Regions from separate parts of the Desulfitobacterium dehalogenans ATCC 51507 genome, predicted to be linked through region 4. Evidence: riboswitches for the same ligand, from Rfam matches in the RefSeq annotation. Region 4 holds a riboswitch; each other region holds the start of a gene.
What was found. A riboswitch is a leader RNA that binds a small molecule or an ion and turns the genes downstream of it on or off. The one in region 4 is predicted to bind cyclic di-GMP.
Positions count from the first base shown of each region.

Region 1: linked by a shared signal. The riboswitch ahead of DESDE_RS19365 (methyl-accepting chemotaxis protein) and the one ahead of DESDE_RS13780 (Na+/H+ antiporter NhaA) in region 4 are both predicted to bind cyclic di-GMP.
Region 2: linked by a shared signal. The riboswitch ahead of DESDE_RS22730 (LPXTG cell wall anchor domain-containing protein) and the one ahead of DESDE_RS13780 (Na+/H+ antiporter NhaA) in region 4 are both predicted to bind cyclic di-GMP.
Region 3: linked by a shared signal. The riboswitch ahead of DESDE_RS04640 (HD-GYP domain-containing protein) and the one ahead of DESDE_RS13780 (Na+/H+ antiporter NhaA) in region 4 are both predicted to bind cyclic di-GMP.

Region 1 covers NC_018017.1:4,042,072-4,049,640, forward strand. Annotated here, with positions in the region: gene DESDE_RS19350 (DUF2935 domain-containing protein) at 1-876, opposite strand, end outside; gene DESDE_RS21880 (hypothetical protein) at 1,008-1,145, shown strand; gene DESDE_RS19355 (PH domain-containing protein) at 1,280-1,690, opposite strand; gene DESDE_RS19360 (hypothetical protein) at 2,183-2,368, shown strand; cyclic di-GMP riboswitch class I at 2,762-2,846, shown strand; gene DESDE_RS19365 (methyl-accepting chemotaxis protein) at 3,001-4,962, shown strand; gene DESDE_RS19370 (IS256 family transposase) at 5,142-6,332, shown strand; gene DESDE_RS19375 (hypothetical protein) at 6,837-7,562, opposite strand; gene DESDE_RS19380 (hypothetical protein) at 7,559-7,569, opposite strand, start outside.
Region 2 covers NC_018017.1:1,680,259-1,687,827, forward strand. Annotated here, with positions in the region: gene DESDE_RS08180 (class D sortase) at 1-3, opposite strand, end outside; gene DESDE_RS08185 (AfsR/SARP family transcriptional regulator) at 235-1,476, shown strand; gene DESDE_RS08190 (hypothetical protein) at 1,463-1,900, shown strand; gene DESDE_RS08195 (hypothetical protein) at 2,034-2,249, shown strand; gene DESDE_RS08200 (transglutaminase-like domain-containing protein) at 2,263-3,063, shown strand; cyclic di-GMP riboswitch class II at 3,323-3,406, shown strand; gene DESDE_RS22730 (LPXTG cell wall anchor domain-containing protein) at 3,425-5,191, shown strand; gene DESDE_RS08210 (glycoside hydrolase family 88 protein) at 5,343-7,097, shown strand; gene DESDE_RS08215 (sialate O-acetylesterase) at 7,493-7,569, shown strand, end outside.
Region 3 covers NC_018017.1:971,746-979,314, reverse strand. Annotated here, with positions in the region: gene DESDE_RS04650 (CBS domain-containing protein) at 1-183, shown strand, start outside; gene DESDE_RS04645 (MBL fold metallo-hydrolase) at 980-1,951, opposite strand; cyclic di-GMP riboswitch class I at 2,160-2,245, shown strand; gene DESDE_RS04640 (HD-GYP domain-containing protein) at 2,376-3,437, shown strand; gene nrfD (NrfD/PsrC family molybdoenzyme membrane anchor subunit) at 3,537-4,835, opposite strand; gene DESDE_RS04630 (4Fe-4S dicluster domain-containing protein) at 4,902-5,588, opposite strand; gene DESDE_RS04625 (molybdopterin-dependent oxidoreductase) at 5,588-7,569, opposite strand, start outside.
Region 4 covers NC_018017.1:2,853,186-2,860,754, forward strand. Annotated here, with positions in the region: gene aroA (3-phosphoshikimate 1-carboxyvinyltransferase) at 1-450, opposite strand, end outside; gene DESDE_RS13760 (prephenate dehydrogenase) at 437-1,348, opposite strand; gene aroF (3-deoxy-7-phosphoheptulonate synthase) at 1,348-2,376, opposite strand; gene aroH (chorismate mutase) at 2,461-2,826, opposite strand; gene DESDE_RS13775 (HutP family protein) at 2,844-3,272, opposite strand; gene DESDE_RS13780 (Na+/H+ antiporter NhaA) at 3,615-4,784, opposite strand; cyclic di-GMP riboswitch class I at 4,932-5,026, opposite strand; gene DESDE_RS13785 (hypothetical protein) at 5,110-5,679, opposite strand; gene DESDE_RS13790 (BaiN/RdsA family NAD(P)/FAD-dependent oxidoreductase) at 5,756-7,015, opposite strand; gene DESDE_RS13795 (hypothetical protein) at 7,141-7,449, shown strand; gene DESDE_RS13800 (4Fe-4S dicluster domain-containing protein) at 7,548-7,569, opposite strand, start outside.

The sequences.
Region 1 (7,569 bases), 1.2 Mb from region 4:
CGTAAGCAAAGCGGTCATAGCCCCCTTAAGTTGGCACGCAAGCAGCATCTCTGTACTTGCCGCTTTGAAATCACGGATGGCAACTGTAGCACGCCGACTTTCACTCGTCATTTGTCCCAGGTTGATTGGTGGTTTTGCATCATCGGGAAATTTGCTAACCAATTGGTGAAAGTACAGGGCGAAATCATTTGCTTTTTTGATCATTGCCTGTTCGGAAAAATCCAGGAGTTGCCTCATCGCTTCAGCATGTACCATCATATTGTAGTTCCAAAACTTTTCTGCTTCGGCCACACTGGAATAAGGATCGAGCACTTGACGATTCTGTAACCGTCGTAAAAGTGTAATATAGTTGAGGGTTTCACGGCGTTGATGGGCATAAATGGACGGTAACTTGGTGGTATATAACCGACAATGGATAACATCCTGATACACTTTCTCCATAAATTCAGCAACAGAACTGGCACAGGTCAAAATTTGTTCGTTTAAAGCGGAAATATTGGCAACGCGTTCGGGACTTAATACTGGCGTGGACAAGGGCCCTGGAGTTAAATTCGACTCTTCAACAGTGATCGGTATTCCAATCCTAATCCCGGTTAACTCTACTGTTTTTTGTTCAGCCAACAATGTCTTACCTGTCAACAATTCCCCGGATAATAACACCTCAGGACTGATAACTCCATTGGACAAACGAATTGTTTGATGTAAAAAGCCTTCAAACAGACATTTAAATTCTTCGGCCTGTTGGATATAAGCAACATCTTTGCACATTAAATTGGCTTGCATGAAGATAAAGTGCTCTTTTATAATCCTTGTCCAAAAAAGATTGAGTTCAAGTGACTCTCGAATATAGTATTCAGCCATCGATACAGTACTCATAGGCACACCCCTTCTAAAGTGTATACAGCTAATGACACTTATCTGTCAAAGCATATTCGCAAATTCAGCAAAAATGCTATCTTTTCCCTTGTATAGCCGTAGGAGGTCTTGCAACCAATATTGTACCGGAGATGGTAGAAATTCATGGGGAAGCCAGAAGCCACAATCTGTCCGAGCTCCAAGCAATATCAATTGCCCAGGCTGCCATGCGTAAACTTGGCTGGGAACCTGTAGTAACGTCATCAGGCGGTGGAAGTGATGCAAACTAAAACTGGAGGTCATCGTTTTTGTTTATGTTATATTTTTGAGGGTAATGCCACAGTAAGTTTCTCATGTCTCAACTTCTCCAAAAAGTTATTTATAAGGTCCTATCACAATATTCGCAAAAAATAGTTTTACCTACTTACTTAATATTTGTAGCCCCACATCCGGGACAATTTACAGTGATTTGCTCTGGTAATGGTGCCTGTTGCAACACTGAATCATCTTGTACGGGCTGATTTAGCAATTCATCAATAATACGCTTAACTTCCTGTAGCACATCCAACGGTATTTTCTCCACTGTTGCAGAATCGTTAGATGCCACGATCTGTAGTGTGCCGCCGTGAAAAAGCGTGAACTTTTTGTTTACTGAACCGATTGCCGATAGAGGGATTTCCTTTTTGGTGCTGTTAAAGCCTTTTATCTTTTGGACGATGATTCTTTTATCCGTTACATAAACTTGCTCAGTCGGATCCGGAAAAGAGGCCCCAACTGCCAATAGTTTTTCCCCTTTTAAAAGTGATCTTTCTATTAAGTCAATTTGCTCCTGCATTGCTTTCTTTCTTCCCCAACCAGCATTTTTAATAGTAGCTTCAATAGTGTCATGTATACCATACCTTCTCCCCTTCTAACCTTAATAAAAACAGAGACTATTAGCCTATAATAAAATTAGAAACTATAAAATATACCGATTATAATTTAATAATATTTGACAAAAAGGAAGGTATTCCTTTAATTTCATCAGTGGCCGTTAACGCAATTCTCCTTTGCGTTTGCCTCTTTAGGCTTATATAACCTACATCTGCACAACTGCATCACCGCCTTGCGCAAATTCCCATATTGTGGCAAGTCTTATAGACAAAGCATAAACTGTAGTATCTTCGAGTAAAGGAGGAATTCAAATGGCACTTGGTTTTGACGGAGTTGAACGTCGTGAAGAGAGATTCGAAGGTATTGCAATCGTAGTTGTAATCATTCTTTTGCTTATCGCAATGGGAATCGTGTTCTAGTCTAAGTGCAAAATTTTAAGGAAGGAGGAATATTAATGGGCGGGTTTAGTCATTTTCCTCATATTTCACCGGTCGGTGCTCCACCACACATTGGACCAATTGTAACCAGCCGTCCCACTGTCTTCCCTGTCCCCCCAGTTACAGGTGTTGGCGTTGGCGTTGGCGTAGGAATTATCTTTATCGCAATTCTTATCCTGATTGCTCTTGGTGTAATTTTCTAAAACAATCAAAGGAAGGCCAGGCGAATTACCCTGGCCTTTTTGTTGTCATAAGCGGCTAGTTAATATTTTACCTAGCCACTTTAAATGGAAAAGAAGGAACAGTAATACGTTTAGGATTAAGGTAGACAGCATGGATAAATAAGCAAAAGGACTTCCTCTTTTCCGCCAATGAAGAGGAAAAGAAAAAAGTCCTTCAAGAGTATGTTGATCGAATTATTAAACCATCTAAGGATATTAACAGTTTTGACGTAGAGATAACCTACAGGGTTTATTTGAGAAGATAGATTTATTTACGAATTACCTTTCAAATTGTAATAATTTATAGTAGAATTGATTAGGTAATACCACATACCACATACCACATACCATTATACTTAGATATACTTCCTTATATTGCGACAAAGGCAAACTTAGCGAAAGCTGAGGACGCAAAGCTATGGGCCTTCCAGATCATGCTGATGGTTGCCAAGCTGCCGAAGTCTTCTTTTACTGTCGCTAAATGAATGCGGCTTTTTTTATTGTTTTTTCAGTCCTAATTTAGAATAAGTCTTCGGTAATATGGTCAAGACCATAAAGTAAATGGTCAAGCTCTTCTAGTAGGAACAAATTTTATTATGTGAGGAGGAACTATTTTGAAACTCAAGGCACGCTTATTCTCAATGCTCTTAGCTACTAGCTTAATTCCACTGTTAATCTTTTCTGCCGTATCCATACCCTCTTTTATCTCAAGCTCCCAACAGAGTTCCTATCAGCTAAGCCAGGACAAAATAGCAATTGCCAAAGCTGAAATAAACGGGATGTTGGATAAAAATTTCAATACCTTACATATGGTTGCCAATCAACCGGCCATTCGCAATTTCGATTTACCTAATGCGAAAAATATTCTGCTGGATGCCGTTAAAGTCAATCCCGAACTTATTATTGCTCTCGACGATACCGAAGGACAACAAGTCGTTAAAAGTAATGATGATGCCTTAACCAAAATCAATGAGCGAGATTTTTTTAAGCAAGCCATGAACGGTACAGAAGAGTATGTATCCGATATTCTCGTCGCAAAGGCTACCGGTGAATTGATTGTCGTGATCTCTACACCTGTTCGTGATATGAATAATAACATTGTCGGGGTTCTTCAAGCGAACATTCAACTCGCTCAGCTCAGTGACTTTGTCACAGAGCTTTCAGAAGGTGGTTCAAGCATCTATGTGATTTCCAGACAAGGGACCGTATTGGCCCATCCCCTTATCGAATATGTTCAAAACCAAGAAGATTTTAGCTCTTTAGAATTTGTGCAAACAGGTTTTACCGGACAGGATATGACTATACAAACGACCAATATTCAAGGTGAAGAGGTTATTGCCAGCCATACTTTGAACGAACTGACGGGCTGGTTAATCGCTGTGGAAACCCCTGTTTCGGTGGCGATGGCTTCCGCTAATAGACTCCTGTATACCTCAATCGGCTTGCTCTTAGCTGTGAGCATTGTTGTCGGCTTATTGGGCCTTATCTTTTCAAAACGATTTACCGAGCCACTCGTCCAGTTATCCTCCGTTATCGAAACAATTGCGAGCGGAGATTTGACAGACTTTGAAATTAAAATTAAGTCAAAAGATGAAATCGGCCAACTTTATGATAGTCTTAAGACAATGACTCAAAACTTAAGGGGACTTGTAGTCAACATTCAAGAGGTTGCCTCGACGCTAGCATCTCATTCCTTGCAATTATCGTCAACAACTGAGGAAACCACTCAGAGCTTAACCCAAGTCGTTACAACTATAAACGAAATGGCTCAAGGCAATAGCAATCAGGCTTTAATGATTCAAGGTTCAACAGATGCGATTAATACGGTTAATAATATCGTCAGCGAAGCTACGCAAAAAACAGATGTTGGTACAGTCAAGGCCAAAGAATCATTAGAGCTTGCTAAAGCCGGTCAAGAGGCTCTTGAACGCCAAAGTCAAAAAATAGAAGAAAACAACAAGTATTCGAATGCTGTTGGTCAATCGATCCTTCAACTGGCCACAATGGCCGATGAGATTCGCAACATGATCAGTGCAATCAACAGTATCGCCGAACAAACCAATCTGCTTGCATTAAATGCTTCGATTGAAGCAGCCCGTGCTGGTGATGCAGGACGAGGATTTGCCGTCGTAGCCGAAGAAATTCGCAAACTCGCTGAACAATCCGGCAGTTCCACCAAGAAAATTGAAGATATTGTCAATGGCATTAATGGTAAGGTGACGGAAGCCGTTAATAATATGAATCAGGCTAAAGAAAGCGTTGTTGTTATGGAATCTTCGGCAGAAGATACTAAAGAAAGCTTTGCGAAGATTTTTGCTTCAATTACTGAGCTTGCGCAAAACTCCTATGAAATTTCCATAGCCTTAGAGGAAATCAATAATCAGACGAAAGAAGTTGCTGACCAAGCCACGAATATTTCCGCAGTGGTTGAACAAGCCTCGGCTGGTATGCAGGAAATCTCAGCTTCTTCAGAAGAACAATTAGCTTCAATCGAAACGATTGCTCATTCCTCCGGGCAATTAGAAAATGTGGCTCACGAACTCCTCACTCAAGTTGCGAAGCTTAAAATTGAATAATCTTTGCATTGTGGTCGTTATAGAAAACAGAGCCTAATAACAAAAAAGCCTTGAGCGCACAGAATTTATGTGCCTCAGAGACTGACTAAACACCTGTGTAAATGGCAATAATCTCCACATACAACAAAAGTGGAGGTTATGAAATGAAACAATCGAAAAACATTCTTACTGACAAGGAAATGGAACTGATCAGCCTACTGATGCAAGACTGCCAAAGCACAGGGGATATTCAGTCGAAACTAAAAAGACTGTTCGCCGGAACCATCGAGCAGATGCTGGAAGCCGAGATGGAAGACCATCTGGGCTATGAAAAAAACAGCATTGAGGGAAACAACTCTGGCAACAGTCGCAACGGCTATAACCGTAAGACGATCATCAGCGATTACGGCGAAAGTGAAATTGCCGTACCTCGCGACCGAAACGGCGAATTTGAGCCGAGAATTCTGGAAAAACGGCAAACCCGAACCGATGAAATTGAACAGAAAATCCTGGCTATGTATTCCAAGGGAATGAGTCAGCGCGATATTGAAGATAATCTGCGGGAGATTTACGGAGCAGAGATCCCCCAGACACTGATTTCCAAAATCACCGATAAAATTCTTCCCGAAGTCAACGAGTGGCAAAACCAGCCACTGGAGTCGCTCTACCCCATTATTTACTTTGATGGGATCGTATTCAAAAGCCGCAAGGACAGCCAAATCATCAACAAATGCGTCTACTCGGTGCTGGGCATCGATATGAACGGACAGAAAGATATTCTGGGCATCTGGATCAGCGAAAACGAGAGTGCAAGTTTTTACGCCTCGATTTGCTCCGACCTTAAAAAGCGTGGCGTACAGGATATTTTCATCGCCTGTCATGACAACTTGAAAGGACTTGGTGAAGCTATCAACGCGGTGTTTCCCAAGACGAAACAACAATTATGCATCGTCCATCAGATACGGAATTCAACAAAATTCGTACAGTACAAGGACAGAAAGAGCATCTGCGCTGACCTGAAGAAAATCTACGGTGCGGTCAACCTTGATGATGCGGAGTATGCCAAGGAGGAATTCAGGGAAAAATGGGATAGAAAATATCCATCGATCCTGAGGTCATGGGATGCCAATTGGGCAGACCTCACCACATTTTTCAGCTATCCCGAACAAATTCGGCATTTGATTTATACGACCAACGCCGTGGAGGGGTATCATAGAATGGTGAGGAAATTTACGAAGACCAAATCCATTTTCCCTACGGATGATTCCATCCGGAAAGTGGTCTTTCTTTCGACGAAGGAAATCACGAAAAAATGGACGCAGCCTTCAAGAGACTGGCCCATGGCGTACAGCCAGATGATGATCTTCTTTGCAGACAGGATTACAGCGTAAGGTGTTGAGGGCTCTGCCCTCAAACTCCCGAGGTTTATCCGCTTAGAGCTTACCGATGAACAAAAAACGGCGGAAGACACTCCACCGTTCATCGTATAAGCCGCGATAGGCGTTGGGTCGCTCCTCAGCGTTGCCCGATTTATACCGCAACCATAGTATTGTCAATCGTCTGGATGATTATTCCATTTACACTGAAATAGATTCACACCCGTGCCTCAAGGCTTTTGTTCTCATTATGTGGCAACACTCATTTACTTTCCATATGAAGAAGCATATGTTTTCCTTAAATGTCGCTTTATGTTCATTTCCGTTTGAGCAAAAATGCCATTGCAGAAGCATATATTTTCGTTTAAGCACATAAATGAACCATAAATTTTCCTACATCCTTTCCTAGATATACATTGTAAATCATGTAGGAATCGGTTGTACTCTTTCCCCCTTATTTATTCATTACTTGACCAGGAGTTGTTAACAAATCCCTTTATCAACTAAATGAATCACAACTTAGGCTACTCTGAGCTCTTGTAAAATTTCTTGACGTTCAGCCGTGGAAAACGCTTCAAGTGTTGCATCGAAGTAAGCCTTTTCAACATTTTGTATCCAGAATGAGTCCACGCAGAAAAAAATCGAGACAATCAGCTTTACAATCAATTTTATAACGTCTAATACTTGTTTGAAATCTTTCTCTTCATACAAAAGGACTGAGGAAATGTCAGAAACTAAACTTATTTCTTTTAAAACTCTAAAATCGCAATGCACATACCGACATAAGTATGACCAAAGACCCTCAACGATAGACCTTGAGCTAAAACTTATATTGGACAAACCAGGGAAATTGTAGAAAAACTCTCTATAGTCCAAGCTTGAAAGACTATGTTTACCTTCATTGTGTAATCTGTTTTCTACTGGATGGTATTCATAATATAAAAATTTAAATGAGGATTCAAGAGCTCCACGCAAAGAAGATATACCTGCATTTGTTAAACCTAAAATTAATGCAGATTCCGCCTCAACTAAATTTGAAATAATCATATCAAAATATTCCGATTCAAAAATATTACCATTATAATGTTTCATTATATATATAGGGAATAGAACTTCATGTAATCTTCTTGCCTTTTGATTTAACTCACCTTCTATTATATTTTCTTTGGTAGGAATACTGGAATATAACTCATTTATAAATGCGTTTTTTTCTTCTATTAACTTCTGTGAATGTAAAGCTCTCATATTTTTT
Region 2 (7,569 bases), 1.2 Mb from region 4:
CATACAGATCATTCCTGTCAGAGTTTCATTTCGTTATTATAGCATTATAAGGAATTAAGAGAGTATATTCTATTGAATCGGGATACCTTTGCAAATTATATCATATTTTTACCAGGAAATATTGATCTTTAGAAAAAAGTAGTAGATAATAATAGTTATAAATCTGTTGACCCATTATAATTCATTATATTGACTCGCAATATTTTTTGAAATTATTGAAGGAGAGGCAATTTGATGGAAAAGACCGGAGGCAAAGTGAATAAGAGGATTCTTGAGATCCGGATGCTCGGTGATTTTTCATTTTGCAGCAACGACCGGATGCTATCCGGAGATAAGGTCAGGGGAAAGCAGATCTGGAGTCTTCTTGAATATATTATGGTGAACCGCCATAATGAAATTTCAATGGACGGACTGATCCAGGCCCTGTGGAGGGATGATGAAATTGAGGATCCCGCCAATGCGCTAAAGAACCTCGCTTACAGGCTGAGAGTAACGCTGAAGAATTCACTCGATCTGGAAGACGAGGTTATCCTTTACAAGCACGGCGCTTACGTATGGAATAAGAATGTTCCGTGCATTGTCGATGTGGATGAGTTGGAAGCGGTCTATAAGGAAACCCAGCAGAAAAGTCTGAGCAAAGATGAACTTCTCACCAGATATCGAAAAATGATCAATATTTATAAAGGGAATTTTATGCCTCAGTCCTCATTCAAGGAGTGGATCGTTCCCTTTAACGTGTATTATCAGCGCATCTATATGGAATCCGTGGCCGCCTGCTGTGAAATCCTGCTGGAAAGAGAAGATTTCAGATCAGTGGAAGAAATCTGCCACAGAGCGATTGTCATCGATCCATTTGTAGAAACGAACCATGCTAATTTGCTCAAAGCCTTGATCGGATTGAAGAATCACGACAAGGCCGTCGATCATTACAATTATGTGAATAAATTGTTTTATGACGAACTGGGAGTCAGGCCTTCCGATCTGGTAACCAAGCTCTATCACGACGCGACCAATAAAAATACGGCCCTGAACCAGGATATCGCCTTGATCAAGGATAACCTGAAAGAAGTGGCTAAGATCCTTGGCGCTGTTTACTGTAATTATGAACAATTTAAAATGATTTATCAGCTTGAGGCCAGAGCGGCGCTCCGGTCGGGAAAATCTATTTTTATCGCACTGCTCACCGTTACGGGTAAAAACAAGAAGGAGCTTCCGAGAGAGAGTCTGGACGTGACCTTCGATAAGATAAAAAATGCCATCGTTTCCTCCCTGCGCAAGGATGACGTCGTTACAAGATACGGGAGGACGCAGTTTCTTCTCTTGCTTTCCAACCTTACATATGAAGACGCCAACACGGTATTGAACAGACTTGTGTGGAAGATCAACGAAAGCGGCTTCCATAACAGCATTGAAGTTTTTGGGCAATTTCAGTCACTCGATCCGATCGAATTGGAGGAGAGAGATGTTTCAATTTGAGAAGAGTACTATTTCGAGCAACATCGCGAAATTTAAGGTGATGATTGAGACAACGGAGAATCATGATGTTGCGGGGACTCTTTATAACGATTCCTACGCCATCGCCATCGATTTTCAGGGCATAAGACAAATGTTAAGCATTCTGGACGACTTTTTTGATTACGTCAATTTTCCCCAGGCGACACATGAGAAGAGAAGCTTCAGCGAGTCGCCGTCCAGGAAGGAGAAGCATCCGCCCCGCGGACTCAGAGAAGTTTCTCCGGAAGAGATGAAAGACAAGCAGCCAGCCTTTCTTCTTCACGTCCAGTTCCGTCAGAACTCGACCTGGCAGGGTACACTATCATGGCTTCCGGAACAGAAAACCAAGCGGTTCCGCAGTGAATTGGAAATGATAGGCATGATTGCGGAAACCTTAAAGAAATAATCTGCAAAAATAAATATTGTATCTTTTATGATTGAATTGTGACTGGGGCATCCCATAATTAAGACGATCGATGAAAAAATATGTTTTTTTTGACCAAGCAGTTAGGTATATAATAGATTAAGGAGGGCTTCTTATGAGTGAGTCGACAAAAAAGAACGATTGTAAGGCTACGTTTACGATACAAATACAATTTCAGCAGAATGCTACCTGGCAGGGCAGCATTGCATGGGCGGAAGGCGGTAAGTGCCAAAACTTCAGAAGCGAATTGGAAATGCTGAAATTAATGATGGAAGCAGTGGCCGGCAACAAATCTGATGACGCGGAAGATACTTTGGATACATGGAAATAAGGAGGCGGAACGCATGAAAAGAAGATTACTGCTTTGCATAGCTGCATTTGTTATATGGATTATGGCCGGGGCTTCCGAAGTATTTGCAGCCGATTATTTCAATACGAGCGACATTGGCAAAGGAGTGATCCGTATAACCTATGACGGGGGCGGTAAAACGAAGGTAATGATTCAAAAAGAGGACGAGAAGTATACCTACGATATCAACAGCTCCGGAAAGACAGAAAGTTATCCGCTGCAGTTGGGCGACGGAACGTATAAGATCAGTCTTCTTGCCAATACCTCCGGAAACTCCTACAAGCTGATTGCATCCAAGAGCGTCGATGTGAAGATAACCAATCCCAATTCCGTGTACCTGACCTCGATTCAGACTATCAACTGGAATGTGGACTCCAAGGCCGTCGCGAAAGCGGCGGAACTCACCAAGGATATCGACGATCTGGGAAAGAAGGCTACTGTATTATGGGATTACATGGTTAAGAACAACTCCTATGATTACAACAAGCTTGCTACGCTGTCCACCGATTATCTTCCGGTAATTGATCAGACCCTTGCCGAGAAAAAGGGGATATGTTACGATTTTTCTTCATTATATGCGGCAATGCTGAGAAGTCAGGGAAAGCCTGCAAAATTAGTTAAGGGATATGCTCCGAAAAATGCCGCCGGCTATCATGCGTGGAATGAGGTATACGACGAGAGCAAGGGCCAATGGATCGTAATCGACACGACCTATGATCTTCAGGTAATCGCAAAGAATCCTAAGATTACAATGGTAAAGAACGCTAAGGATTTTAACAAAGTGTATGAATATTGAAGACAATCCAACTGCCACATGTTTCATTCTCCCGAGTCAAACAGGGATGTGAAACATGTGGTTTTTTTATTTGCAGCAAATAAGAAAGACCAGATCCGGCATCTGAATACATGCTGGTAATGGTTCATAGATGAAACTCAAAAAAGAGAATAGTTGATTTTCAAAATTATGACTGCTATGTGACTGACGAAACAGATAATGATAGCAAGAGTTTTAATTATAGCATTTTTCTGACGAGGAATCATTTTAGGCTTTTAGATTCTTAAAGGGATGCTTTGAAACGTGTTTCTTATATGGGCACTTGAAACACGCGGAGCAAATAGTGCAACCCACCTTTACATTGCAAGCTAATGTAGAGAGGATGAAGGTTTTGTCGAGAAGATTATCAAATGATTTAACTAGAAAGCAGGCAAACTGGGAACGGAACCAGAGGAAAAAAAGAAAATTGTTGCTTAGACTTACAGCATCAACTGCGGCATTTACGATAGCAACATTTGGACCGATCGCACAAACTCCGATGGCCTTTGCTAATACCAATGTTCAACAGGAACAGCCTGGTGATGACTCTGGTCAATTGGAGAATGGTTTGTTGATCGTTGATGGGGTTGTATACGATATAAATACAGATACCGACGCTGACGCGGATACTAACGTAGATGCTGATGCTGACGCTGGCTCAGATACTGACGCTGATGCTGATGATTCAGTTTATCAAGATGTTAATTCTGATGATGATTTATCAAATGTCGGCATAAGGTCAGCCTCAAATAATGATGTATCTGCTTCAAGTGTGGGTAGTTATACAATAACCTCGAATACCTCTCTCTCCCAATCTGGTGGAGAGACAGTCGGCAATGGATGGGGTAATGTTAAAGTTGATTTTGAGGGCGACCACACATCGAATGGTAATGGTGCTTCTTCCGAAATGTACAGAGGCAGCGATGACGCAGAGAACTCTTGGTCATTAAAAATTATTGTTGATTCAAATAAGGATTGGAAGATTGTTGCCGAAGGAAATATTCCTGAGGGATCGTTTGACATTTATGTACAAGAAGGTAACGGAAAAAATACAGTAATAAATAAATATACAATTACCGTTTCGAATTCAGTGAATGGCGAAATACGAGAAATAACGCTTGGTTCTGGAACAGGAAAAGACTCTGTTAATGAAGTAAGATGGGCTGGTGGGTCTGGGTTTACTCCGAATGACGATGGCGACTCCGATAGTGATTCGGACTCCGACAGCGATTCGGATTCTGACAGCGACGCTGATGCCGATGCTGACGCCGATGCCGATGCCGACGCTGATGCCGATGCCGACGCTGATGCCGATGCCGACGCTGATGCCGATGCCGACGCTGATGCCGATGCCGACGCTGATGCCGATGCCGACGCTGATGCCGATGCCGACGCTGATGCCGATGCCGACGCTGATGCCGATGCCGACGCTGATGCCGATGCCGACGCTGATGCCGATGCCGACGCTGATGCCGATGCCGACGCTGATGCCGATGCCGACGCTGATGCCGATGCCGACGCTGATGCCGATGCCGATGCCGATGCCGACGCTGATGCCGATGCCGATGCCGATGCCGACGCTGATGCCGATGCCGACGCTGATGCCGATGCCGACGCTGATGCCGATGCCGACGCTGATGCCGATGCCGACGCTGATGCCGATGCCGACGCTGATGCCGATGCCGACGCCGATGCCGACGCCGACGCCGACGCTGATGCCGACGCTGATGCCGATGCCGACGCTGATGCCGACGCCGATGCCGACGCTGACGCTGATGCCGATGCCGACGCTGACGCCGACATAGAGATTTTGGATGAAGAAATACCGGCGGGTCCAGTAGAGGTTTTGGGTGAAGAAGTAACGGTGGGTCCAATAGAGATTTTGGATGAAGAAATACCGGCGGGTCCAGTAGAGGTTTTGGATGAAGAAGTAACGGTGGGTCCAATAGAGATTTTAGATGAAGAAATACCGGCGGGTACAATAGAGATTTTGGATGAAGAAGTACCATTAAGCGCCTTGCCTCAGACTGGTGGTGCCGGAACTGGGCTCTTCTACGGCATAGGTACCTTAATGGCCGCCTTAGGATTAAAATTAAGAAAGCATAGATGATGATAGAAATATAACCCAATATAGACTGATAAGGCCGTGATTTAATTCCGGCCTTATCGATTTTTTTAACAATATGTGTAGTAAAATGTTTAAGAGAGATGAAAACAATAGGTTTGACTAAGAAAGATGAAAGTTAGAGAGGAAGACTTAAGTGAACCGACTTAACAAAATTAAGGACGATTCTGATCTAAAAAAAATGCTTGATGAATTGAAAGATCAAATATTTGCACAAAAAACCGTTGTGTCAGAAAATATGGAACTGTTTTTTTCGAACAAGCCAAAGTACGTAGTTTTTTTATCTTTTAGCGACGGAAACTCCAGAGCCTATGTTACGAAAGGAATAGGCAACTCAGTTGAAGTCAGTTGGAAAAATGCAGTAGACTTAATGAAGAAAAAAATCAAAGAGACAGAGATCAATCCTATTTGGATAAAAGCAGATATCGTCAGAAAAATAAAAGCGTATCCATATCAAGAGTTTATAAGATATATTTCTGAAATCAAGATAAACTATTTTAGAGAAGGAATTTCCTTGGACAATATGTTTAATATATCTTTTTTAGAGCAGGAAGTGAATTCAAATGTGTTTATATACGATGTAAAAGATTCCTATCAAAAAAAGAAGCATTTAGTATGGAAGAATATCAACTATTATCTCAAGAGGAATACAGGAAACAAATATCAGTTTGATGAAAATTCCATTGCTTATATATACACCTTTACCACCCTCGGATTTTTCCATGATGGAATGAAATGCTATCCCTTGTGCAGTGAGGGGCATGAAGTTGGGCGCCGGTCAATAGAGAAGGTTGATGAAGCATTACTTAGAGATATTATAAGTAACGCTTCGAATTTCTTATCCAATCAGATTGATGGAGCTGGAAAATTTTGTTATGGGTATTTCCCTTGCTTTGATAAAATTGTTCCTCATTACAACATATTAAGGCACGCAAGCACGACTTATTCAATGCTTGAAGCATATGAATTCAATAAGGATCCAAAACTAAAGGACAGCATTAAACGTGCATTGGAATATCTAATGAATGAAGGAATTGAATTATTCAAAGATGATGATGAGAATAATATCGCCTTTGTAATTGAAAGGTTAGAAAAAGGAGATGCAGAAATTAAGCTGGGGGCCAATGCTGCGGCTATACTGGCCTTTGCCAAATATACGAGAGTCTTTCATGATGAAAAATACATTCCAATTATGCAGAATTTAGCAGAGGGAATTAGATTTTGCCAAGATGATCAAGAAGGGTCGTTTGTCCATATCTTGAACGTCCCCGATCTATCTGTTAAGGAGAAGTACCGCATTATTTACTATGATGGCGAAGCTGCTTTCGCCTTAATGCGGCTATATGATATAGATAAAAATGAGCGATGGATAAATACAGTTGAGAAGGCCTTTGAACATTTTATTAAAAATGATTATTGGAAACATAGCGACCATTGGTTAAGCTACTGTTCCTATGAGTTAATGAAATATAAACCGGAACAGCGATATATTGCGTTTAATCTACGAAATGCCAGTGGGATTTTGGATTTTTGTTTAACCAGGGAAACTACATATCCGACGCTACTTGAATTATTAATGGCAACTTATTGCATGATAGACAAGCTTAAAAGAGAAAATGTTTTTCTTGAGACTCTTGAATCTTTTGACTACTCCAAGTTTATAGATGCTATCGAACATCGTGTGAAACATCAACTAAACGGGCTTTTTTTTCCGGAGGTAGCCATGTATTTCAAGGCCCCAGGAAAGATCCTTTGGTCGTTTTTTATACGCCATCATTCTTTTCGGGCAAGAATCGATGATAATGAACATAATATTTCGGGGTATTGCAGTTATTTGCACAACAGATTAAAGGCAAATGAAATCCCGATTGGCGGCAATAACAGCAATTAAACAGAGGCATACTCTCGCCACCAAGGGGAACCAGAGGGGTACGATTATACACTCAAGGCATGTGGAGTGCGTAATAATGATGACGTATGTGGTAAGAAGGGTAATAAGGCAGGTCAACCGCTATATGTAGTGGTTTGAAGAAAAAAATGCCCCAAAAAACGGGGTTGACCCCGTTTTTTGGGGCATTTTATAGATGATATTGGAGATTTTGATAATGACAGCGGGTAACATCCACCGAGCGGAGTAGTTATAAATATAGATAGAAAGTAAATGAGTACAATGATATAGTGTGAATTGTGCATATACGTAAAATATTATGAAGTAAAGATTGTTGATGTAAGATAATGATAAACAGGAATTTATTAATATCAATATTTAGTAGATAGGAGAAAAGAATGAAGTCACTTTTACTAATTGGACAATCAAATATGGCAGGTCGTGGATTTACACATGAAGTGCCTCCGATTTATAA
Region 3 (7,569 bases), 1.9 Mb from region 4:
GCCCTCAAAGCCTCGGAGATTATGACTCAAGAGGTTATAACCCTTAATAAAGACGCTACTATTGAGGAAGCCGCCTCTCTGATGATCAAGCATAATGTGAAACGATTGCCCATCATGGAGGACGGAAAAATGATCGGAATCATCAGTCGAAAAGATGTCATTAAGGTTCTTATTGAGGAGTAGACGGCTATGCCGCTGGCGCAGCACCAGCAGAGGATGAAAAAACGCTTGCTCGGGTCGCGTAGCTTTACGCACAACGCTTACTCCATAGCTCCAGGGCTGGTCAACTCGCTTTCTTAACAGCTACGCCAAACCTCTGGGTAATACCTGATGTGAACCGGCGGCTTCGCTACGTTAAGAAAGCGACATTGACCCGACCGCCCCTCCGCTAAATCCGTTCGCTTTTGTGCGTAAAGCTACGCTTGCGGGTCTTTTCGTGTCTTTTCTGGGGTCTTTTTCATCATCTGCCGGCCATGCCGCGGGGCGGCAGATGATGAAAACCTTTGCTCGGGTCTGGTAGCGTATCCTACAACGCGCCGCTCAAACCCGAAAGACAGCCCAAGGATTTTGCTTTACAAGAGTGAGCGAATTTAAGCGAGCGGAAACAAAACTTCGCGAAAGCACGCAGCGGAGAAAGGTTGGAAACAGGACGTTTCCAACCGGCTATTGAGAACAAGTGCGAAAGCAGTGCTTTCGAGGAGCAATTTGGCCACGAAACCCGGGCGAGGGTTTCGCCCAAGCCGCCTGCCACAGAGAAGACTTAGCGGCGCAGGTGTACCTTTCGGAGCGAAGAGCTTGAGCGTTAGTTTTGTCTGCGCAGCTTATCTAGCGACCAGTGTAAAGCAAAATCCTGGAGAATTAGCTTTCAGATTTTTTCCAAGTACATAAAATGTGCTCAAACAGTTAGCCCGCCAATTCCCTTTGAGAACCGGCGGGCTAACTTTATTTGTCCAAACTCCCTCTGAAGTAATTCCCTTTATCACGGATTAACCAATTCATAGTTATGCTTCCCATCGAAACTCACTCGCTGGGCCTCTCCTTTATACACCAGATGCTCCAGATGAGCCATGGCTTCGCCAGAGGCAAACCACTTTTGGGTTAGGGGAAAATCATTCCAGCTCTTATAGTTCAAATCCCAGCGCATTCTTGCAGCTGTCTCCATAACGGTTTTTTTACCATCACACAGAATCCCGGTGATTTCCTCGAGTCGTTCCTGGTGATGAGCTATCAATTCGTCAATTCGTTGCCGGTGGTTTCGAATAAGGCTGCGATGAGCTGGAAACACCCAATCAATATCAAACTGGCGAATCTTGTTCAGGCTTTCAATAAAGTTTCCCAGACTATCGATTTTGTAGTGCCAAAAGGTAATATTGGGAGTTATCTCATTAAGAATATGATCCCCGCCGAAAAACAGCTTATGCTTTCTTTCGTACAGACCTATGTGCCCTGGGCTATGACCAGGAATATCGATAACTTCGAATTGATAGGGCCCCACCTCCAAACAGTCCCCTTCTTGCAGTGGAGTGTATTCAAAAGGCTCCTTAGGAGCTATATCGAAGGCTTCTATCTCCTTTATCCCGATTCCTTGTTTCAAATTAAGGCCCTCACTCAGATGGTTCAGCACAAGTTCAGGAGAAGTTCTGAAGTTATTCAGCAGGGTGCCATCTTTCTTCCCGATATAGACCTTACACCCTTGTTTCCATAGATAGTCGGCCAGTCCGGAATGGTCGATATGCATATGGGTCAGCACTAAATCTGTCCGTTTAAGATCAATGCCTGATGCAGCAATCCCTTCCATAAGAGCCTTTTTACACTCTTCCTTATTAAACCCCGTATCAAAAATCAGGGGACGGTCTTCGGAAAGGATAATATAGCTATTTAATGCCTTCAGTGGATTTTTCGGCAATGGAACTTCATTTAAATAAATTTGGGGATAAACTTCACGAATCATTTCTTTTCACCTCAACGCTTTAAAGATAAACTATTCTGACTATTCTAACATAGATATTCCGTGATTCATAGAGGATGTACCCTATTATTTAAAATTCCCCATTTGGGCGAGAAGATGTTGTGAAGCTAAAACTTAACATTTATAATAGGATGAGTGATAAAAAAACTTATACTTTAGATACATAAAATATGTATAGCCTGCACTTTAGTGTCGACAATAGCAAACTTGGCGAAAGCCAAGGACGCAAAGCTATGGGTCTTCCAGGACATGCCTGATGATTGCCAAGCCACCGAAGCCTTAAGCTTTAAACTACTTTGTCGCCAGTTCACATGGCGATTTTTAATTTTATATCCCTTTTTTATAAATTGATCCCCTCTTTATAAATTTGATCTATGAAGATAAGTTTGAAAGGAAGAACAATTCAATGCGTCAGTTAAGTATAAACAGGCTTCAAGAAGGAGATATCCTGGGGCGAACCATCTATACCAATGACGGTCGTGTACTCCTGGGAAGAGGAATGTCTCTGACCAAGTCTTATATAGAACGTTTGAAAACCCTTGGTATCAGCATTCTCTATATTGACGACGAGGAAAGTAAGGATATCGTGGTGGAGGATGTTATCTCCGAAGAACATCGGCGTGAGGCCATGGCGTCCCTGGATAATGCCGTACAAGCTGTGAAAGTAGGAAAAGACTTTGATGGCTTTAATGTAAAAAAGAACATTGACAACATCATTCAGGATGTCCTTTTCCAAAAGGATATCTTCATCGGATTAGCGGATATGAGGACCTATGACAATCAAATTTTTGCACATTCCGTCAATGTATGTGTTCTCTCCACTGTACTGGGTAAGGCCTTAGGCCTGGAGCGGGAAAGTCTGGAAGGATTAGCCATCGGTGCCTTATTTCATGATATCGGCACCGTGAAATTGCCCAAGAAGCTGTTAAATAAGCGAGAGCCCTTTACTCCTGAGGAAGCGGAGCTTTACCAAACTCACACCAATCACGGCTTCGATATACTCAGAACAAAACGGGAACTGAATTTATTGAGCGCCCATATTGCCTTCCAGCACCATGAGCGTCTCAATGGCAACGGCTATCCCCGTAAACTGGAGGGAGATGCCGTTCATCAGTGGGCACAGATTGTAGGCATTGCTAACTTCTATGATAATTTAGTGAATGACGGCCCAGGACATACCCGCATCCCGCCCCATGAAGCCTGTGAAATTCTTATGGGTAGCGCAGAGAAATTTTTCTCTAAGGATCTGGTGATCACGTTTCTTAAACATATTGCCGCATATCCCACGGGCTGTACCGTTAAACTGAGTACCGGAGAAACAGGTATCATCGTCGATCAAAATAAGAGTCTGCCCATGCGCCCCATCGTCAGGGTTTTAGTCGCCGACGACGAGCTTTCCAATGTCCAAGCGAAAGAATACAATCTCGTGGAGAAGCGCACTCTTTTTATCGAGTCCATTCTGGAGTAAGCTATTTAGACAGAGTTAAACAATTTACATTCTAGGAGCGCAAAATGAGAGCGCAGCGAATTTACCCGTTCGTTGCGCTCTTTTATGCACTAGGGATGCTTATTTCTTCGGAGAGCTGGGCAAGAAGGAATACAATCGAAAGGCTAAAGAAACGACAAACAGAACCACGCCAAAAGGAAAGAGTCCTAAAGCCATTTCGATCCCCGTGGGAAAATAGGGCCAGGAACTGGTAAAGGACGATATTCCTTCTTGATATTCACCGATGGCTACAGGATATGCCCAGGCCTCGATACCGGTACCATGAATAGTGAAGCTTAACGGTATGGCATTAAACGACGGGAACATCAGCATCATACGGTGGGCAAAAACCCCTATAAAAAGCAGCACACAACCAAGAATTAGGGTTTGCCGTGTACTTTTGCCCTTTTGGGTAAAGAAAAACAGCATGGTAAAGGCCGGCAAAAGAAGCTCTATGCCGTAGATCATCCCATATTGGCCAAAGAGAAGGGCGAAAAGTTCATGACCTTCGGTCCCTCCCCACCAGCCATGAATCAGCAGATCTACAGCCACGAAGAAAAAATGAACCAGGAGTGCACCGGCTACTATGAGGGCTAACGTCTTAAAGGCATCCTGATATTCAGTAAACCCTTCTTTCCCTACATAAATGAGGGAAATTAAAAGCACTAGGGCCGTTCCCGAAGCCACCGCTACCGCAATAAAGTCCGGGGGTAGTATCGCCGTGTTCCACCAGCCCCGGGAGGCTTGGGTGGCAAAGATCAAAGCAGTGACCGTGTGAATCAGTACGGCAAAGGGCAAGCCAATGATCGCCACACGCTTCGACCACTTTTGGGAGAAACGTTCTATCTCCTCTTGGGAATAGTTCTTGGTCCAACCCTTAAAAAAACCATGTCCCTCCCTTTTCCAATCGGGAAGAAGCTGGACATACACACTTAAGAAGGTTACGACCATGTAAGCACTGATAACAACCATATCCCAAACAAGAGGAGAGTTCACATTGGGGTGGAGGAGTATATTATAGATCCGGTCGATGCGACCCATATCGGGCAGAATCATAGCCCCTGCTCCCAGGGTACAGGCAAAGGCCGACAAGGAAGCAATCCTCGTCAGGGGTTTTAGGTTCTCCAGGTTAAAAAGATAGACAGAGGAGGATACGATCAACCCACCTGCAGCGATGCCTACAAAAAAGGCAAAGGTGGCAATATAGAGTCCCCAGCTGAAGGAATTACGCATATTGGTGACAATAAGACCTTCCTTGAATTGAAATCCCCAGGCGCTCAAGCCTATCAGCAATAGGATTACCGCCAGCACAAGCATCCCATTGAAGGGTTTGCCGGCAGCAGGCACCGTTCGAGTGGTCACCACATTATTCTGTGCCAAAATTCTTTCACCCTTTCTATTCTCTTGATTATATTTTGTCATCACTCTTTTTATTTTCTATAATTTCTACCGGTTGAGCTTGCTGGCGGACAGATAATAAACTTTAGGTTGGGTCCCTAAATCCTCCCTGAGACGAAAGGCTTGACGTTCTCGGATTAAGCGGCTTACTTCCGAGTCCGGATCATCCAGATCGCCATAGATCCGCGCCCTGGAAGGACAAGATTGAACACAAGCCGGCTCTTCCCCTTGGGAGGTGTATTGGAAACAGAAGGTACATTTCTCCACAACCCCTACCGGACGGTTGGGCGTATACACTAACCTTCTATCCTTGTCCCTTACATCAACTGGATAGCCATATTCATAGTCCTCTTTATATCCAGCCCGCTCCTTGGCTTCTTTCGGATCTTCCCAATTAAATTGCCGAACATTATAGGGACAGGCAGCAATGCAATACCGACAGCCGATGCACCGTTCAAAATCAACCAAAACGACTCCCCGTTCATCCGTATAAGTAGCTCCTACAGGGCAGACCTTTTCACAGGGCGCATTGTCACACATCTGACAGGACACCGGCAGGAAGTTCATTTGCAGATTCCCCTCTTCACCGACAGCGCTTTGATGATAGGAACTCCCGAGAGTAAAGACCCGATTCCACCAAGTTCCGGGGGGCTGGGCATTATGGGACTTACAGGCAACTGTACAGGTACGACATCCGATGCATTTATCACTATCAATGACCATTCCCAATCTCATTAAGATTCACCACCCTTTTTAACATCACAGAGGCATTCATTCCATGCGGTATTGGGGGCCCACATCCCCGGTACAAAATAGGCTTCATGGGTGGGCTTAATAAAGGGATAGGTTAAGCTGTTATAGGAAGTCTCTTTAAGATAACGGCTCCACCAGCCCTGTTCAAACATGGCGACTTTCCGCCCCACTCCGGGATCAAGAACAGCATAGGCTTTGAGAATTCCCCGGGCATTATAGAGCTCCACTTCATCCCCTTCCCGAATTCCTTTTTCATCAGCATCCGTTGGATTGAGCCAAACCCTGGCTTTGCCTTCCTGCAGCTCGTTCATCCAGATATTATTGGAATGGGTGGAATGCACCCGGTAGATAGCGTTACGAGTAACAAAGTTGAAGGTATATTTCTCACGGGCCTCCGGGTGCAGAGCGTATTCACTTTCTACAAAGGGCGGCTTATGGACCGGCAGTTGTTCTCCCGATTCCAGGAAAATGTCCTCATCTTTGTAGAATTCAATCCGCCCGCTTTTGACGAATTGAGCCGTTTGCTCCAACTTAGCGGGGAGACTTTGAGGTGGAAAAGGCAGTTTTGAATGAACTTGCTCATAAAAGGGAATCTGCCGATCGCCGGGAACTTGTGATTTTAAGCGTACCGGTCCCTGCTTGAGCTGTTCCAGGCTAATCCCCGCCACCGCCGGCCCGCCGGTGCGGAGCATGAGTTTGATCGCCTCTTCGGCTGCCTGATCCGGTTCCAGTCCAGGGTAAAAATAGTTCTCAAATTCGGGGTTCAAACGTTTTGCTAATTCTCTTATAATCCAGAGCTCGGGTTTCCCCTCATAAACAGGAGGGATGGCCGGCTGCTGCAGCTGGAGGTAAGGATGGACAGGAGTTGCTACCAGATCCATTTTTTCGTACCAAGTGACTCCTGGAAGAACCACATGACTGTACTCACAGCTTGTGGTCATTTGGAAGTCCATCGTTGCCACGAATTCCAGTTCTCCGGATTGGACCCGTTCGCGAAGAATATTAGCCATATTGTGTTGATCAAAGGGGTTCCCCCAGCCGAAAATCAAGGCCTTGATTCCATGTTCTGGGTAGGCGGCTTTCATACGGGATGTAGGCCCATTAAGGACATAGAGGAAGGGCAGCCAGTTTTGCTTGCGTCCTTCCGGAACCCACCATTCACCTACTTTTAAGCGGATTCGATATTGCCCGGCATAGGTTGAAATCCCTGCACCCGGTTGCCCGATATTCCCCGTTAGGACATTGATTAGAGCCAAGGCCCGTCCCTTAAGATCCCCATGATACCATTGATAATTACTGGCCCCGTAGACGATATGAAGGGGTTTGGCAGTGGCCATTTCTCTGGCTATACGGACAAGGGTATCCGGCCCCATTCCCGATTCTTTTTCCACGGCTTCCGGGGTATAGTCATGCAGTTGTTCCCTAAGAAGCTGGAAAACAGTTTTAACATTGACCTTCTCTCCGCTCTTAAGCGGGACCTCCGCTTCTCCTTCCAGAATAAGATCTTGAGGCAGATCCAGCTTCTCCGGATGAACTGCCAAAAGACCTCCATTAAAGGCTACATAGACCTCCCGGTAGGCTGGTGTATCTGTTGGTTTCGTCAGGCCTTCTACTTCATCTGCCTTAAGTCGTTTTCCATTATCTGTACGCACCAAGAGAGGCAGATCGGTGAAGGTTTTTATAAAGCTTTCATCATAAAGCCCCTCATCGAGAATGACTTTGCATATGCCTAAGGCTACCGCGGCATCACTACTCCCCTGGATGGGAATCCACTCATCGGCTTTGGCGGCCGTGGGACTATAACTGGGGTCGAAGACAACCACCTTCGTTCCCCGGTTTCTCGCCTCCACCAGGAAATGGGCGTCCGGAAGACGAGTCGCTAGAATATTAGAACCAAAGATAGCCATATATTTTGAGTTCAGCCATTCTTTCGGTTCAAGCTCCTCAGATTGAACACCGAAGG
Region 4 (7,569 bases):
TCCTTCTTGCCTACCGAGAATACGTGCTCCCATTTCCTGCAAAGGAAGGGTAACCCGGCCCATTGGTCGTGACCTGATTGAAGAATCCCCGGTCAAGGTCGCGCTGAAGGGGCAGCCTGCTAAGACGCCTAACATGATCCTCATCGTGGTTCCGGAATTCCCCACATCCAAAATATCCTGGGGTTCATGCCAATTCTCAAAGCCCCGGCCTCTGATCCAGACTTCCGCATCCCGCCGTTCCCATTCTACTCCCAGTGTCTTCAGGCATTCCAGCGTACTTAGGCAATCCTGTCCCAGCAAAAAATTCGTAATATGGGTTTCACCCTGAGCCATCCCGCCGAACAAAGCAGCCCGATGGGATATGGACTTATCTCCAGGGACCTCTATTTCACCTTGAATTCGCCGAATAGGATTAATTCGTATTCCTTTAGACTCATTATTTATTTGCATCTGATTCCCTCCGGTTCAGCATTTGACTCCTGGCCCTTTGAGCCCTCTCAAACACTTTAAACATCTCTTCGCCATCAGCGCCTGCAATGATCTCCCGAATCTCCTTAACCTTTTCTTCCCAGATATCCAGGGAGCGGAGAATTGCCGAGGCGTTGGAAAACAATATATCCCTCCACATTTCCGGTGAACTATCCACCAGCCGCGTAATTTCTCTGAAGCTCCGACCGGCTATTTCGAGGGGTTTCCCTCTTAAATTCCCTTCTGATGCAGTTAAGGCCAGCGCAAGGGACAGCACATGAGGCAGGTGGCTGATCAAGGCCACTTCATCATCGTGATCCTCAGCTTCCCGCAAGACGATTCTTGCCCCAAGTCCCTGGACCAATTGGGAAAACTTTTCCACCATCTCCTGAGGACAAGATGGGGGAGGGGTAATCACATAAGGGTAACTCTGGAATAAATTCGGTTTAGCCGCTTGAAACCCCTGCTGCTCTGATCCTGTCATCGGGTGACCCCCAATAAAATAGACCGAATTCATCTGATTGGCTGCTCGGCATATGTCTATTTTTACACTTCCTACATCTGTGATGAGGCTGCCGGCGGGCACACAACCGACGACCTGGGCAAAACTTTCTGCCAGCAGGGAAATTGGTGTCGCCAGGATAACCATATCCACGTCAAGGATCTCCGGTATATCCTGCCAGCCCTCTTTGATCCATCCCCGGGCTTCTGCTTCTTTCAGACTTTCTTCATTGCATTCTACAGCGCAGACAGTCCAGCCCTGCCCTGCTAAGGCACCTGCCCAGGACCCTCCAATCAGGCCGAGGCCGATGACACAAGCACGGGGCTGCCTTTGCCCTGTCCATCCTCCGGACAAAACAGTTTCCCGACCTTTTTCCATTACCGACGAGCCCCTTTCACCGGTCTGCCCAGTGCTTGCGACAGAACAGCCAATTCCTCCATCATGGCGGCGAAATTAGCCAGGGTTAAGGATTGCTTGCCGTCAGATACGGCCTTTTCCGGCTGAGGATGCACCTCAACAAGGATACCATCCGCCCCGGCCGCTACTGCGGCTTTCGTCATGGCAGGCACCAGATTCCAACGTCCGGTTCCGTGACTGGGGTCAACAATAACCGGAAGATGGGAAAGGGACTGAAGAGCGGGAACCATACTTAAATCCAGAGTATTTCTGGTGTAGCTTTCAAAGGTACGAATCCCCCGCTCACAGAACATGACCTGGTAGTTGCCGCCATCCATAATGTACTCTGCAGCCATCATCCATTCTTCAAGGGTCGCCGAGGGTCCTCGTTTCAAGAGGATGGGTTTATTGGTTTTGGCTACTTCTTTAAGGAGGAAGAAGTTCTGCATATTGCGGGCCCCGATTTGCAGGATATCCGTATAATGGGCTACAAGCTCCACATCCCGCACATCCACTACTTCAGTTACGACCAGGAGCCCCGTCTCTTCTCTGGCTTCGGCGAGAAGTTTTAATCCATCCTCTTCCAAGCCCTGAAAAGCATAGGGAGAAGTACGGGGTTTGAAAGCTCCTCCTCTCAAAAAGGTAGCCCCTGCTTCTTTAACAGCGTGCGCAGTCTCTAAAATCTGGGACCGGCTTTCAACGCTGCAGGGTCCCGCCATTACGTGAATTTCGTCCCCGCCAATCTCATAGTCCCCTATCTTAACGATGGTATTCTCACTCTGAAACTCACGACTTACAAGCTTATAGGGTGCCAGAATGGGAACCACTTTTTCTACCCAAGGCAGGGCTTCCAGGTCCAGAGCCTTCAGTCGCGAACGATCTCCTACGGCACCAATGATAATCTTTTCTACCCCTTGGGATAGATGAATCTTAAATCCCTCCTGGCTCAAACGCTCATTGATTTCCTGAACTTCTGTCTCACCGGCTCCACGCTTTAATACGATAATCATAATTTTCCACTCCTTAACTACCATCCTACTTTTTTGTTTATATTACTCACTTGCAGCGTGAGCAAAATCTACCATAATACAACTCTACTCCACAAGATCTCTGCGTAAGTTAACCGCATCCCTTAGGTACACCGGGTGGATTTCTTCTTGAGTTAAAGAAGACTCTACATGAAGCAGCACTCGAATACATAGTGGCAGCGAGCCTGGAACAGGAATTTCATTCAGGCAGATCATAGGCACCCTATCCCAACCCAGTTGACGTGCGAAAGTGGCAGGAAATGCAACATCGATATCCTTGGTCAGGGTGAAGATGGCACTGATAATATCTTCCGTCGCTAAGGAATTACGCATCATCATCTCCTGCAAGAGTTCCTGTGTCGCTTGACGGATTTGTTCTACATCATTTTCTTGAATCGTAATGGCGCCACGTATACCACGAACCCTCGTCACATTACTTCATCTCCCTTTTAATCCATATTTTCTTTCGGAGACGCCCTATGTCCCAGGCCCACAGCCACCTCATCCAGATGCAATAAGCCCACTCCAAAGAAAACCGCCACCGACAAATGTTCATCTCTCCTGGCAATACCGATTTTCCCACCGATATTTAATCCCATAGCCTTTGGCATAATCTGACTCAATGCTTCCCGGGTGGCTCCGGCAACAGCCCCTTCATCTCCATGGGTTTCCTTAATGACCCCTTCCCGCTTGGCGGCAACTATGGCCCTTTCCACGATTTTTTTAATAGCTGTAAGATACTCACCGCCATAATCCACAGCCACAGTACGAATTCCGTGGCGACCAAAACCATCCTTCAAGTGTGCTTCTTCTTCACGGCTTTCGGCCATGGCCATGCGCAATGCCGCCATAGCAATTTTCTTACTTTCTGCAACCATTCTATTCATTCCTTTCCCTTAAGGGATTCCTTTGATTAGATTATCCATCTTTAATAGTACTACACTATGTACTTTTAGACATTAGTACATTTCCTAAAAAAGAGAATAAAAAAGACACCTACGGTGTCAATTATCTGATTCCACCGTCCTACCATCCTTCCATTATTCAATTGGGGGGAAAAATAGAAAACTAAACCGTCCTACAACTACATATCTCTACATCAGATGTTGAATTGGATATTAAATTATATTATATGATGCATCCGATCAACTTTCAAGCACGAATCTATAGTTCTACAGGAAAAATCCATTGCGGATGACCATACAGATTTGGGTTCAGAATTAAGCTTGAGTGTCTTGGCTTTTCTTAATTCCTAGCACTTTACCCGCGACCAGGGCAATGACTGCCGAAGCTGCACTGAAGAGGGCTCCCATTTTTGCTGCTCCTTGCAGACCCGGATCGATAAAGGCCACGCCTGAAACGAACAGGGCGACTGTGAGTCCCATAGCCGCTACCACGCCCGCCACAAGAAGCTCTTTATACCCCATGCCCTTGGGAAAGGGAAAGCCGATAACTGTTGCCAAAGAGCCCATTAGGAATATTCCCAGAGTTTTTCCTCCTAAGAGGGCAATGAAAATGAGCCATGTGAGGGTGCTGATTTCCGAGAACTCCACGCCCGCATTGGTTAACCCGAACAAAAGCAGGCCAAAATCCACGAAAATTTTCCACTCGTGCTCAAATGTTTTCAAAGTAGAATGATCTTTGGGATCATCCTCAAACAAGCCGAATTCCTCCCTGGGAGGGTGGGGCAGGAAGGGAACGATGAAAACCAGGGCCAGAGCCGGATGAATATGAGCCAGATAAAGCCCTGCCCAACTCAGCACTCCCCCTAAGACGATATAAGGCCAGTAGCTCCGAACATTTTTGCGTCGAAGCAGATAAGCGACCAGCATCCCTCCCACAGTGAGCAATAACCAGATCGGGGCCACCGGATTGGCGGGGTCAGGGTAAAAGAAGGCGATAATCATGAGACCGATGCCATCATCGACAATAGCCAAGAGCAATAAAAAGGAGACGGCAGCATGATGAGCCCCAAACACTACCCTTGCCACTAACCAAGCTAAGGCGATATCGGTGGCTGTAGGTATGCCCCAACCTTTAGCGAATTCGGAACTCCCTATCAGGGCATTTAAACCAATAAATACAAGGGCCGGGCCCAGAACACCGCCAAGGGTGGCCATTAAGGGGTTGACGGCCCGTTTAATGGGATTTAAGCTCCCTCCAGGCAATAGGCTCTGGGTGATTTCAACAGCCGCTATAGCAAAAAAGAACACCATAAAAATATCGTTAACAAAGAAATGAAGGGATAGGTCTCCCATAATTTCATTGTGCACAAAATGATGGTAATTCTCCGGCGCTAAATTAGCCCAAACAAGTGCAATAAGAACACCTAGAATTAATGGTATTGAAAACTCCTGCAAAAAATTAATAGTCTTTTTCTTCGTACTCACTGGATCTCCCCCTCAAGTCAATAATAATGTGTAAATAGGATAGACAGATTCATAATGTCGCGGTCCTGTAAGCACTCCTTTCCTAAAAAAGCATACAAAAAGAGAGTAGTCCAAAAAGGAACTACTCTCCCCTAAGAAGTTCTAAGCACTTGTAGCTTGGCGATCTTAGTCGATCTTGCGCAACGACCTTAGACCCATAGCTTTAGCGTCCTTTGCTTTAACAAAGTTTGCCCCAACCATTAGAAATATTTAATTTTTAATAATTTAGTATAGCATAGATAAACTGCCTCAGGCAATAACCGAGCAACATCTTTTATCCCATGTCCTAGCGGCTGACTCTTAAAGTTTGGACATTATGCTCGATAATAACCGTCTGATTAAGCCGAGGCTCTGTCAGGGCGGAATCTTTCCTGATCACCTGTATGCGCACAATGGCGGATACATTGGTTCCATCCAACTGAAGTATTCCTCCTTGAACAGGGATCTCCAATTCCCCTCGTGCTAAGGTTCCGAGAACTTTTCCATTTTGGATCACGCGGACCGGTGCGGCGGGAACAGCTTTGAGGGTTATCAGGGATGTTTGAGAAGTCGCTTCCTGAATTAAATTCGGTGTGACCGTACTTGATACCGGCGTACTGTCCAAGGAAGGCGCTTCTACGTTCTGTGCCACGGAAATATAATAATCCACAGGATCTTTAGCTAACCCTAAAGCCATCTGAGCTAAAACCAAGAAGACAGCTGAGAGAACGACCGCCCGAATAATAGCCTTCTCGAATTTAAGCAGACCTGACGAATAATTATGCCGACGTTTATTGGCACGGGCTGTGGTTCTCCCGGAACGAGGAATAAATCCATTTCGCTTCTTATTCTTACTAAAAAATTGCAAAGGACGCATAAACTTCACCTCATCACCAGTTTATGCGTCCTGTGTAGAACTAAGACATGATTATTATTTTTAGAGCGTGCAGATTCTAGTCATTTATTAAAGCGTATTCTCCCGCTCCTCGGCCAGCCCGGTATCCCATGGCAAAAGCTGCTTGCAGATTATAGCCTCCTGTCACTCCATCCACATCCACTACTTCTCCGGCCCAATACAGACCCTTGACCTTTTTGGAAGCCATGGTCTTCGGATCGATTTCTTTGACATCCACTCCTCCAGCCGTCACGATGGCTGCAGCTAGAGGTAAGGTCTCTTTGATGGATAAAGGGAGCTCTTGCAACAAATGCACCAGGTATTTTCTTTCTTCCCTATTGATACTATTGACCACTCTCTCAGGGGGGATTTTAGACAATTGGATGATTATGGGAATCAAGCTTTTAGGGAGGATCTCATCCAGTGAGTTCTTGAATTGCTTATTTAAGTATTTCTTAAAATCTCTTTGTACCCTCTGATCCAATTGTTCTGCCGTCAAGGCAGGTTTGAGGTTGATAGTCAGGTGAACCTTTTCTCCGCGGGCCAATACTTCTCCCGCCCAGCGGCTCAAAGTAAGAATAATCGGGCCGGAGACACCGAAGTGAGTAAAAAGCATCTCTCCAAATTCTGTTTGCTGCTTTTTCCCGCTATACCACAAAGCGGCTTCCACATTCCTTAGGGAAAGCCCTTGAACCTGAGTCACCCAGTCTTCGTGAGTTCTCAACGGAACAAGAGATGGCCGCGGGGGGATAACCTTATGGCCTAGCTTATGAGCCATCTTGTAGCCATCTCCTGTGGAGCCTGTAGCTGGATAAGAACCGCCCCCCGTACAGATGATCACCGACTTTCCTTCAAGGATTTTTCCATTGCCTAAACGCACACCCCAGACCTTCTCTTCACGAAGAAGTATCTCTTCCACCGTTTGTCCGGTAGCCAACTCCACTCCCGCATCCATATTATACTTGAGCAAGGCCTCAACGATTTGCTCGGCATCATCAGAGATAGGGAATACTCGCCCTCCCCGTTCTATTTTGGTCTCAACACCATAATGGGAGAAGAAGTCGCGAAGTCTTACATTATCAAATTCTCTTAAGATCCCATGGAGAAAACGCCCATTGCCTGGGTAATTCCGGATAAAATCTCCCACATTCTCGGCATTGGTTAGGTTGCAACGTCCTTTACCCGAAATGGCGATTTTCCGTCCAGGGCGTTCTTTCTTTTCGATGAGCAGAACTTCAGCCCCCTTTAAGGCAGCTTGCCCCGCAGCCATAAGTCCGGCTGCTCCTGCTCCGACCACAATAACACGTTCTTCTTTCATCTTTAATCCTTCCTTGAATCTCAATATCCTCTTTGACTGTACAAACATAAATTTGCTTAAAGTTTTTGTGATTATCGCATTCTTATGCTATATTAGGTTTAAATTCAACTACGGGAGGAGTCACTATGGAATTGGATCAAAAAACAACTTTATTAATACAAATATCTGCTGCCGCAGCTACGAATGCCCTGGCCAACCTTCGTTCAGCCGTTACGGATGCCAAAGCCTTAGGGGTACCTAATGAAACCCTGCGCCAAACCATCGAGCTGGCTTTGGAAGTTCAGCAACAGCCACTTTCTCATACTCGGCATTTAACGAATCAACTCTTAAGGGAACCTGCGAAGAAAAAGTCCACCGGACAAGATGGCGCTTCCCCCGCTCTTCATGTGCACGGCCATAGCTGTGGCTGTGGCTGTAATCATCACAATCATTAATCACGAAAGAGTCTTCCCACTGTTGCCCTACCGAAAACGAAATCACTGATAGGCAGAGAAAACACGGCTTAGCCGTGTTTTCTATTTATTTTAGGAATCTAAGAATTAAAGATGCTATCA